Regions from separate parts of the Rossellomorea sp. YZS02 genome, predicted to be linked through region 1. Evidence: predicted binding sites of a transcription regulator. Region 1 holds the regulator's gene; the other holds the start of a gene.
The links. The regulator CtsR, encoded in region 1, represses protease genes until heat stress. The targets are predictions, from matches to a motif close to ATGGTCAATAAAGGTCAAACA.
Positions count from the first base shown of each region.

Region 2: the regulator CtsR is predicted to act here: its motif matches at 3,060-3,080, upstream of clpB (ATP-dependent chaperone ClpB).

Region 1 covers NZ_JAXBLY010000025.1:55,378-61,020, reverse strand. The annotation lists gene SLH55_RS20650 (CtsR family transcriptional regulator) at 553-1,014, shown strand; gene SLH55_RS20645 (UvrB/UvrC motif-containing protein) at 1,035-1,583, shown strand; gene SLH55_RS20640 (protein arginine kinase) at 1,580-2,662, shown strand; gene clpC (ATP-dependent protease ATP-binding subunit ClpC) at 2,664-5,111, shown strand; gene radA (DNA repair protein RadA) at 5,569-5,643, shown strand, end outside.
Region 2 covers NZ_JAXBLY010000030.1:5,999-11,641, reverse strand. The annotation lists gene SLH55_RS21695 (prolyl oligopeptidase family serine peptidase) at 1-577, shown strand, start outside; gene SLH55_RS21690 (metal-sulfur cluster assembly factor) at 656-964, shown strand; gene SLH55_RS21685 (Crp/Fnr family transcriptional regulator) at 1,024-1,716, opposite strand; gene SLH55_RS21680 (undecaprenyl-diphosphate phosphatase) at 1,789-2,598, opposite strand; gene SLH55_RS21675 (YjzC family protein) at 2,792-2,971, shown strand; gene clpB (ATP-dependent chaperone ClpB) at 3,095-5,643, shown strand, end outside.

The DNA of each region.
Region 1 (5,643 bases):
GTAGGACGTCGCCAGGCAAATAGATTAAAGAGTAGCTCATTGGGAGTTACTCTTTTTTTTGGTTTGATTGTTAAAAATGGGTGAGAGGTTAGTCATTTTTAGGTAATAATTGGTGATAAACGCAATTAACGAAAATATGACGCAATCAAGAGTGGGAATGACGCAATCACCCTCCGCAATGACGCAATAAATTCAAAAACGACGCAATTATCACGAATTCCTCAAATGCTACACTCTTCTCGCCAGTCAAAACATCAGTATTTGTACAAAGGAGATCACTTTCACTATTTAACAAATTCTTTCACCCGTCAAAAACATCCAACCCATCAAATTCAGTAACCCCCACCACATCACACCACTCTACCACCACACCATTCAAACCCACCCATTCCCCCATTTTCTAAATTCTATCCAACAATCTTTCATTCCCACGTTTAAAACTTTCCTTAAACAGGAAAACTTTTAAGGTCAAACTTCATAATTGCAAAGTTTAAAAGGCGGTTGTATAATTATAGTCAAATATAGTCAAAGTCAAAATGAGGAGGAGGTTTGATGAGGAACATATCCGACATCATTGAAAGTTATTTAAAGAATGTGCTAGACCTGAGTGAAAGTGAGATAGTCGAGATAAAAAGAAGCGAAATTGCTGATAAATTCCAATGTGTTCCTTCTCAAATTAATTACGTAATCAACACCCGGTTCACGATAGAGCGGGGGTATGTAGTAGAAAGTAAACGTGGCGGCGGGGGCTATATCCGGATTATGAAGGTGAAAGCCCACGATCAAGTTCATTTGATTGACCAGTTAGTGGCGCTGATTACCCAGACAATCAGTCAGAATACGGCAGCTGATATTGTTTTTCGATTGGTGGAAGAGGAGATTATTTCTGAAAGAGAAGCCAAGATCATGCTGAGTGTGATGGACCGATCCGTCATTATGGTCGATTTACCCGAACGGGATGTCCTCCGAGGAAGAATGCTGAGAGCCATGCTGGATACATTGAAGTATGAGTAAGGGTTAAAGAGGTGAATGGGATGGTTTGTCAAGAGTGTAATGAAAGACCTGCGACCCTTCATTTTACCAAAGTGGTAAACGGGGAAAAGACAGAGGTTCATTTATGTGATCAATGTGCCCAGGATAAGGGTGAGATGTTTATGTTTGATTCTTCCCCCGGGTTTTCTGTGAACAATCTATTGGCAGGTCTCCTTAATATAGCTCCTGCGTTTAAGCAGGCAAAGGAAACAGAAATTCCTAAGACAGAAGTACTGCAGTGTAAAAAATGTAAAATGACGATACACCAGTTCATTAATGTAGGACGCTTTGGGTGTGCCCATTGCTATGAGACGTTTAAAGATGAATTGACTCCTTTGCTGAAGCGTGTTCATAGCGGGAATGTCGAGCACCGTGGGAAGGTTCCGGAACGTATGGGCGGGGCCATCCATATGAAAAAGAAGATTCAGCAATTGAAGTCTGAACTGCGAACGATGATTGCAGATGAAGAGTTTGAAAAAGCAGCCGAGATTCGAGACGAAATTCGCTCCCTGGAAAAAGATATTAAGCCTGAGGGAGGAGAGGAAGAATGAGTCTGGAGAAGTTTTTGAGCAATGCGGTTAGTTCTTGGATGAGTGAAGAGGGACCTAATTCGGATATCGTTCTCAGTTCCCGGGTAAGATTGGCGAGGAATTTAACGGACTATCGTTTTTCCACTCTTTATTCTTCTGAAGAAGCGAGAGAGATTGTGGATCGTGTGAAGGAGAAGCTTCCGTTATATCCTAAAGATTTAGGTGAATTGGAATTTTTACCTACCAGCGAGATTCAACCTCTACAAAAGAGGGTATTAATGGAGAAACACCTTATAAGCCCTAACCTGGCGGAGGATACGAATTACGGGGCTGTCCTATTATCAAGTGATGAAGATATTAGCATAATGGTAAACGAAGAGGATCATATTCGAATACAGTGTTTATATCCAGGTTTGCAATTGGAGGAAGCTCTAAAGAGGGCCAACGTGATAGACGATTGGTTTGAAAGTGAATTTGATTTTGCGTTCGATGAAAAGCATGGCTATTTAACGACCTGTCCTACTAATGTAGGTACCGGCCTTAGGGCTTCCGTGATGATGCATTTACCGGGTCTTGTATTAACACAGCAATTAAATCGTATCATTCCTGCCATCAATCAGTTGGGATTAGTGGTGAGAGGGATATATGGAGAAGGAAGCGAGGCGCTTGGAAATATCTTTCAGATATCGAATCAAACGACACTTGGTAAGTCGGAAGAGGATATCGTCGCAGATTTATTAAGCGTAGTGAAGCAAATCATCGAGAAAGAACAATCGGCAAGAAACGCATTAGTTCAGACGTCAAACATACAATTAGAAGATAGGATCTTCCGCTCTCTTGGGGTGCTGGAGCACAGCAGGATCATTGAATCCAAGGAAGCAGCGAAGTGTTTATCGGATGTCAGGCTTGGAATTGATTTAGGATACATCAAAGTGATATCTAAGAATATATTGAATGAACTAATGATTTTAACCCAACCTGGATTTTTACAACAATATTCTGGAGGTCCATTGAGACCAAATGAAAGAGATATAAGAAGGTCTTCTTTGATTCGGGAGCGAATTAAGTTAGATAAAGATACATGTGAGGAGGAAAAATAATATGATGTTTGGTCGATTTACAGAAAGAGCCCAAAAAGTATTGGCATTAGCTCAGGAAGAAGCAATTCGTTTATCACACAGTAATATTGGTACTGAACATATTTTATTGGGACTTGTCCGCGAAGGTGAAGGGATTGCTGCCAAAGCACTTACAGCATTGGGATTAAGCCCGGAAAAAATCCAGAAGGAAGTGGAAGGATTAATCGGTAAAGGAGCCGAGAAATCCCAAACGATTCATTATACGCCGCGTGCAAAGAAAGTGATCGAACTTTCCATGGATGAAGCTCGTAAGCTGGGGCACTCATATGTAGGGACGGAACATATTTTACTAGGGTTGATCCGAGAGGGCGAAGGAGTGGCTGCCCGTGTTCTCGGAAACCTTGGAGTCAGCTTGAATAAAGCAAGGCAGCAAGTATTGCAGCTGCTTGGAAGCAATGATTCAAGCAACCATCAGGGTGGTGGCAACGCCAATGCCAATACACCGACTCTTGATAGTTTAGCCCGTGATCTGACAGCCATCGCACGTGAAGGCAGCCTGGATCCGGTCATTGGACGCAGCAAAGAGATTCAGCGCGTCATTGAAGTATTGAGTCGTCGTACGAAGAATAACCCGGTATTAATTGGTGAGCCGGGTGTAGGGAAGACGGCGATTGCAGAAGGTCTTGCACAACAGATCATCGCCAATGAAGTGCCGGAAATCCTGCGCGACAAGCGTGTCATGACACTTGATATGGGGACGGTTGTAGCAGGTACCAAATACCGCGGGGAATTCGAGGATCGCTTGAAGAAAGTGATGGATGAAATCCGTCAAGCGGGTAACATCATCCTATTCATCGATGAACTTCATACATTGATCGGTGCGGGTGGCGCGGAAGGTGCGATTGATGCATCGAATATCCTGAAACCATCCCTTGCCCGTGGAGAACTACAGTGTATCGGTGCCACGACACTGGATGAGTACCGTAAATATATTGAAAAGGATGCTGCTCTTGAGCGCCGTTTCCAACCGATTCAAGTCAACGAGCCGACGGCAGAAGAGTCCATCCAAATCCTGAAAGGGCTGCGTGATCGTTATGAAGCCCATCACCGTGTTTCCATTACGGATGAAGCAATCGATGCTGCGGTGAAGCTGTCTGATCGTTACATCTCTGATAGATTCCTGCCGGATAAGGCGATCGATTTAATTGATGAAGCAGGATCAAAGGTGCGTCTGCGCTCTTATACGACACCACCAAATCTGAAAGAGCTTGAAGCCAAGCTGGAAGAAATCCGCAAAGAGAAAGATGCAGCCGTACAAAGCCAGGAATTTGAAAAAGCTGCTTCATTGAGGGATTCTGAGCAGAAGCTTCGTGAAGAATTAGAAGAGACTAAGAACACCTGGAAAGAAAAACAAGGTCAGGAAAATACAGAAGTGACCGTTGAAGATATTGCGAAGGTCGTTTCGAACTGGACGGGAGTGCCGGTATCGAAATTGGCTCAAACGGAAACGGATCGTTTACTCAAGTTAGAAGAGATCCTTCATTCCAGAGTCATCGGGCAGTCGGAAGCAGTCGTGGCGGTATCGAAAGCCGTGCGTCGTGCTAGAGCCGGACTGAAAGATCCAAAGCGTCCAATCGGCTCATTCATCTTCCTAGGACCAACCGGTGTCGGGAAAACAGAATTGGCCCGTGCCCTTGCAGAATCCATGTTCGGTGATGAAGATGCGATGATCCGTATTGATATGTCAGAGTACATGGAAAAGCATTCGACGTCCCGCTTAGTCGGTTCACCTCCGGGTTATGTAGGGTATGAAGAAGGCGGTCAGTTAACGGAAAAAGTTCGCCGCAAACCATACTCAGTCGTTCTGTTGGATGAGATTGAAAAAGCACATCCAGATGTATTTAACATTCTTCTTCAAGTATTAGAGGATGGCCGTTTAACAGACTCGAAAGGAAGAACGGTAGACTTCAGGAATACAGTCCTGATCATGACATCGAATGTTGGTGCTCAGTCCCTTAAGAGTAATAAATATGTAGGTTTCAATATCCAGGATGGAAAACAGGATTATAAAGATATGAAAGGTAAGGTCATGGAAGAACTGAAACGTGCTTTCCGACCTGAGTTCCTGAACCGTATCGATGAAATCATCGTGTTCCACTCTCTTGAAAAAGACCACCTGAAAGAGATTGTGACATTGATGTCAAATCAATTGACCAGCCGCCTGAAAGAACAGGATATTCACTTAGAGCTCTCACCGGCTGCAAAAGAGAAAATTGCAGATGAAGGATTCGATCCTGAATACGGCGCACGGCCGCTGCGTCGCGCAATCCAGAAATATGTAGAAGATAAACTGTCAGAGGAGCTATTAAGAGGTAAAGTGCTGACAGGACAGAATATTGTTATCGATGTAGAAGATAGTGAGTTTGTTGTAAAAGTGAAAGAAGAGGAAGCAGCTAATACTCCGACTTAATAGCAAGGGTGATTAAGAGGTACACGTATATGTTTTTCGTGTACCTCTTTTATCTTAATGGATGCTTGTCTGGCCTGCCCCAGCCGGCTCCGTTTTTCTGATTGTCCAGCTGCGGTGGCTAGAGGCTCGAGGTCATAAGCCAAGTTAACCAAAAAGGCAAAAAGACGCCTTTCCGGTTAACTCGTCTTAAGCTTGTCGCCTCTGATCAAGCCACCTCCGCTTTTCTTGTTATCCAGCTGCGCCGGCTAGTCCCTCGAGGTCACAACTGAATAATCACATAAGGCAAAAAGCGCCTTTTGTGATTTCCCAGTTGTGCTTGTCGGGCCTGACCAAGCCGGCTCCGCTTTTCTTGAGGGTCTTAAATTGAAACTGATACATAAAACCGATACAATCATCCCAAATGGTATTATCGTGAATACTTAAGAGTACAAATAGAGTAAAAGAGGAGAAGAATAGATTGGCAAAGAAAAAGACAAAGTTTGTGTGTTCATCCTGTGGATATGAGTCTGCCAAGTGGATGGGGAAATGTCCG
Region 2 (5,643 bases), on a different contig from region 1:
AGAACGTACAACAGGGAAATCCGAATATCAATTAGGAGAAGTCTTTTGGAAGATTGTTTTGAATACAATTCATGAAATATCGATCTTAAAAGGACACTTTGAAGAAAAAGGCCTCATCCTTCCGAATGGAATCGGAGTTGCCGGTACGTCCATGGGAGGGATCGTGACATTAGGTGCCCTGACACAATATCAGTGGATATCCTCTGCCGTTTCGTTGATGGGTAATCCTACATATGTAAAGTTTGCAGAGGCACAGCTGTCACAAGTAGCATCTTTAGGATATGAAATACCTTTCAGCGAAGAGGAAATCGATCAAATGATGAAAGAACTTGCACGCTACGATTTAAGCCTTCAACCTGAAAAGCTTGAGGGAAGGCCACTCATGTTCTGGCATGGGAAACGGGACAAAGTTGTACCGTTCAATCTGACCCGGGAATTCTATGAAAGCATTTTACCTTATTATGAAAGTAATGAAGATCATTTGCTCTTTATTGAAGATGATAAAGCCGATCATAAGGTGTCGCGGGAAGGCGTATTACAACTCGTCGAGTGGTTTAGTAAGCATCTATCAGCTTAACCTTTTGTTTTATACCTGGTTATTTGTTAAGATGAGTAGTGAAAATGGATAAAAGACAAGCATAAAGGAGTGATTAGCATGGACCAAGACCTTAAAGATAACATGATGGGTGCATTGGAACAGGTTGTCGACCCTGAATTAGGAATAGACATTGTTAATTTAGGTTTAGTATATGATGTTGATCTGGATGAAGAAGGGAAGGCGACGGTCACCATGACATTGACGTCAATGGGATGCCCACTCGCCGGAACCATCGTAGATCAAGTGAAAACGGCACTCAGGGATATTCCTGAAGTTAAAGAAACTGAAGTAGACATCGTCTGGAATCCACCATGGAGCAAAGACAATATGTCCCGATATGCGAAGATTGCATTAGGCATACGTTAATAACTGAAATACATGAAAATCCCCATGGGGCAACTGTTGCCCCATGGGGATTTTCATGATTAATTGATTCGGCAAATCGAAACCGGACAATGTTCACAGTCGATTTCATCCTTCAGATAATCAAGGTCCAGGATGGTGATATATCCTCTTTCTGTAACAAGCACATTCTCTTTCTTTAAGTCACTCAACATCCTGTTCACAACTTCCCTGGATGATCCGCAGAAGTTCGCCAATTCCTGATTGGTTAATGGGAAATCAATCAGAATGCCCTTTTCAACGTCTTTACCATAACTATTGGTCATTCGGATCAGGGTAGAATACAGGGCACCTTTTTTTCCATGTAGGATGAGGTCGCGGAATTTTGTCTGATTTTGATGATTTTGATGCTGGATCCATTTCAGCCATGCAATCGTCAAATCACCGTTCTGGGAAAGCTTCTCTTCAAAGACTTCCTTCCCTAATACAAAAATGTCAGAATCCTCAAGTACCTTGGCACTGAGCATATAGGTAGCATCTTTGCAAAACAACGTTAACTCGCCGATGACATCATCGCTTGAACAGATGCGGAGGGATAATTCGCGTCCATCAGGAATGACTTTACTGATTTGAACGCGACCTCTCTGGATTAAATATAGCTCGTGGGCCGATTTCCCTTCCTGAAACAAAAATCGTCCTTTTTTAACCTTTCTAATGTTGTTTTTCTCAATAAATAATTGCTTTATCCCAATTGGAAGTTCAAGATTTTCACTCATGAGATCACATCATTTCCATCATAATGTCTTATTATAATATCTTAACAAAGGCACCGGACGGATAGAAGAGGACTAAGCGAAAATAAGAACAGCCGCACCGACGACAGCACAGTAAATGGCAAAATATTTCAAGTTCCCTTTAGCCATGATATTCATGAACCATTTCAAGGAGAAGTAAGAAGCAATCAGAGAAGCTACGAATGCTACTAAGTAAGGAATCGCCATGGTTGCTAAATTTTCATCATTCATCAGATCAGTGATTCCGAATACCATGACTCCTACACTCACGGGAATATAAAGCAGGAATGAGAAGCGCAAAGCTGTTTCTGCTTTCATTCCACTAGCCATGGCAGCTACGATGGTTGCGCCTGATCGACTGATACCAGGAATGAGGGCTACCGCCTGTGCAAGTCCGATGACGATGGCATCTTTCACATTCAAGTCTCCATCATTCTTTCTTCCTCTAAGGTTACGGATTAACCAAAGTGCGATACCTGTGATAATTAGAGTAATTCCTACAGTATAAATACCTGTTAAATGCTTCTCGATCACATCACCGAATAATACACCAATTACCCCTGCAGGGATTGTCCCGATCAGTAAGTAGACAATGAAATGGAAGTCACGCTTCGTTTCAGGTGTTTTATGTTTGAAATAGCCCAATCCATTTACGATCAGACGGAATATATCTTCACGGTAAATAATGAGTACAGCAAGCAATGAAGCGGTATTGACGAGCATTTCGAACGTCAGGGTAGCGTCTTTGATGCCAAGAAAATGTTGAGCGAGCAGCAGATGTCCACTCGATGAAATCGGGATAGGTTCTGTAAACCCTTGAAAAATCCCTAAAAATAAGTATTTCATGATCAGAAAAAAATCCATTGTATATCCTCCAAGCTTTTATTCTCCACATTTTTTAATTTAACACCATAAAGGGAAAGACTGTAAAGCCTTTTTCCCAATGTTAACCGAACCGTAACGTGTTTATCATATTTATCCTTCATCTGGCATGCATGAAAGAACCGGCTTGTAGAAAAATAGGAAGGAAGCATCGCTTCGAAAAAGGAGGGGTAATATGGGACAGTCACGACAATTCAGGGCCGGGGAAAAAGCGCCTAATAATGGTGAGTATATAGAAATCGGTGAAACCGGAAGCATGGTGAAAAATCCGCAAAAACTGCGCTTGAAAGCAGGGGACAGGTTTCCTGAGAACTCCAATCATAATCGTCTTTGGTCGTATATGAGAAAGCCATAAACAAGAGGAACAAGGGTGCTTCGTAATCAAGAGGTTTCCTTGTTCCTTTTTCTTTCCTTTTTTTCGTATAAACCGATATAATGTCATTAAGGTCAATAAAGGTCAAATGCGAGGTGGAATATGATGGATTTTGATAATATGACTCACAGCATTCAAGAAGGATTGGTGTCTGCGGGGCAATCGGCCAAAGAAAAGCTACATACAGATGTAGGCACCCTTCATTTATGGAAGTCCCTGTTAATGTCAGAAGACAGCTTCCTCGGTACCATATATGATCGGGCTGGGCTAAACGTTCACGGCATGGTGGAATGGATTCATGAGAAGTTGAACGATAGTCCTTCTGTAGAAGGGGAAGGGGTCCAATATGGGCAGTTTTTTTCCAGGGATATTCATCAACTTTTGCAGGACAGTGAGAATCTGAAGAACAAGTGGGGAGATGACTATATATCAATTGAACATCTTGCCCTGTCCATTTGGAAACAGAAGAAACATCCCATTACAACCTACTTAATGAACCATGGAATACTCGAAAAAGAATTAATCGAAATCATTGAAGAAATTAGAGGAGGGAGCAGGGTGACGACACAAAATCCTGAAGTGAAGTACGAAGCGTTAAAAAAATACGGAAGAGATCTTGTGGCAGACGTGCGTTCAGGAAGGATCGATCCGGTGATCGGAAGGGATAGTGAAATTCGTCATGTCATACGTATCCTTTCACGGAAAACAAAAAATAATCCGGTCCTGATCGGTGAGCCTGGTGTAGGAAAGACGGCCATCGTTGAAGGTCTTGCACAAAGAATTGTCAGAAAGGACGTTCCGGAAGGTTTGAAAGATAAGACCATTTTTGAATTGGATATGAGCTCATTAGTGGCGGGAGCCAAGTTCAGGGGGGAATTCGAAGAGCGTCTGAAGGCCGTATTGCAAGAGGTAAAAAAGAGTGAAGGACGCATTCTTCTGTTTATTGATGAGCTTCATACCATTGTTGGAGCAGGGAAAACCGAAGGAGCCATGGATGCAGGGAACATCCTGAAACCGATGCTTGCAAGGGGAGAACTACATTGTATCGGGGCAACCACCCTCAATGAATACAGAAAGTATATCGAAAAGGATCCCGCCTTGGAGAGGCGCTTTCAGCAGGTTCTTGTTCAGGAGCCGGACGTAGAAGATACGATTTCCATCTTGAGGGGCTTAAAGGAACGGTTTGAAATCCATCATGGTGTCAATATTCATGATCGTGCCATCGTGGCTGCATCCAGACTGTCCGACCGCTATATATCTGACCGGTTTCTGCCTGATAAAGCGATCGACTTGATCGACGAGGCATGCGCGATGATCCGAACCGAAATCGACTCGATGCCTTCAGAGCTAGATGAAGTGACCCGTAGAGTGATGCAGCTTGAAATTGAGGAAGCTGCATTGAATAAAGAGAAGGACTCAGGAAGTCTTGAACGTCTTGACCGTATTCGTGAAGATTTAAGCAATCTCAAGGAAAAAGCGAATAGCATGAAATTAAAATGGCAACAGGAAAAAGAAAGTATCGCAGTCGTTCAGGAGAAACGGGAAGAACTTGAAAAACTTCGTCGCCTGTTAGAAGAAGCCGAAAGTGATTATGACTTGAATAAAGCCGCCGAGCTAAGGCACGGGCGGATTCCGGCAATGGAAAAAGAGCTCCAAAGAGTAGAACAGGAAATGATGAAAGAACAGGAAGGACGTCTCTTGCGGGAAGAAGTGACAGAAGAGGAAGTGGCCAACATTGTGGCGAGATGGACCGGTATCCCTGTGACCAAGCTTGTAGAAGGTGAAAGGGAAAAGTTGTTGAAGCTTGATAGCATACTCCATGAGCGGGTGATCGGACAGGATGAGGCTGTCCAACTGGTCAGTGACGCGGTCATCCGGGCAAGGGCAGGGATCAAGGATCCGAACAGACCAATCGGTTCATTTATTTTCTTAGGTCCAACAGGGGTTGGAAAGACCGAGCTTGCTAAGACCCTTGCTCAAACGCTGTTTGATAGTGAGGAGCAGATGATCCGAATCGATATGTCTGAATACATGGAGAAACATGCGGTTTCCCGGTTGATCGGTGCACCTCCGGGTTATGTTGGCTATGAAGAAGGCGGTCAGCTGACAGAAGCAATCAGGCGTAAGCCTTATTCCGTCATTTTGTTGGATGAAATCGAAAAAGCACATCCGGAAGTGTTCAATATTCTTCTGCAGATGCTCGATGACGGTCGCATCACTGATTCACAAGGCAGGACGATTGACTGTAAAAATACAGTGATCATTATGACTTCCAATATAGGTTCTGCTCATCTCTTGGAACGTAACAAAGGAGAAGAAGAGATTGATTCAGAAACGAAGGACCTGGTGATGGGACAGCTGCGCACTTCATTCCGACCTGAATTTCTTAACCGGGTGGATGACATCATCCTGTTCAAACCACTGAGTATCGAAAATATAAAAGGGATCATCGATAAGCTTATAGAAAATCTTCAACACCGGGTGCAGGATCAGCATATCACGCTTTCTCTCACAGAAGGAGCGAAAAACTTTATCGCTCAATCCGCATATGATCCGGTTTATGGTGCGCGTCCTTTAAAAAGATACCTCCAAAGGGAAATCGAGACGAAACTCGCCAGGGAGCTGATTGCCGGGAACATACGAACCGGCCAGAT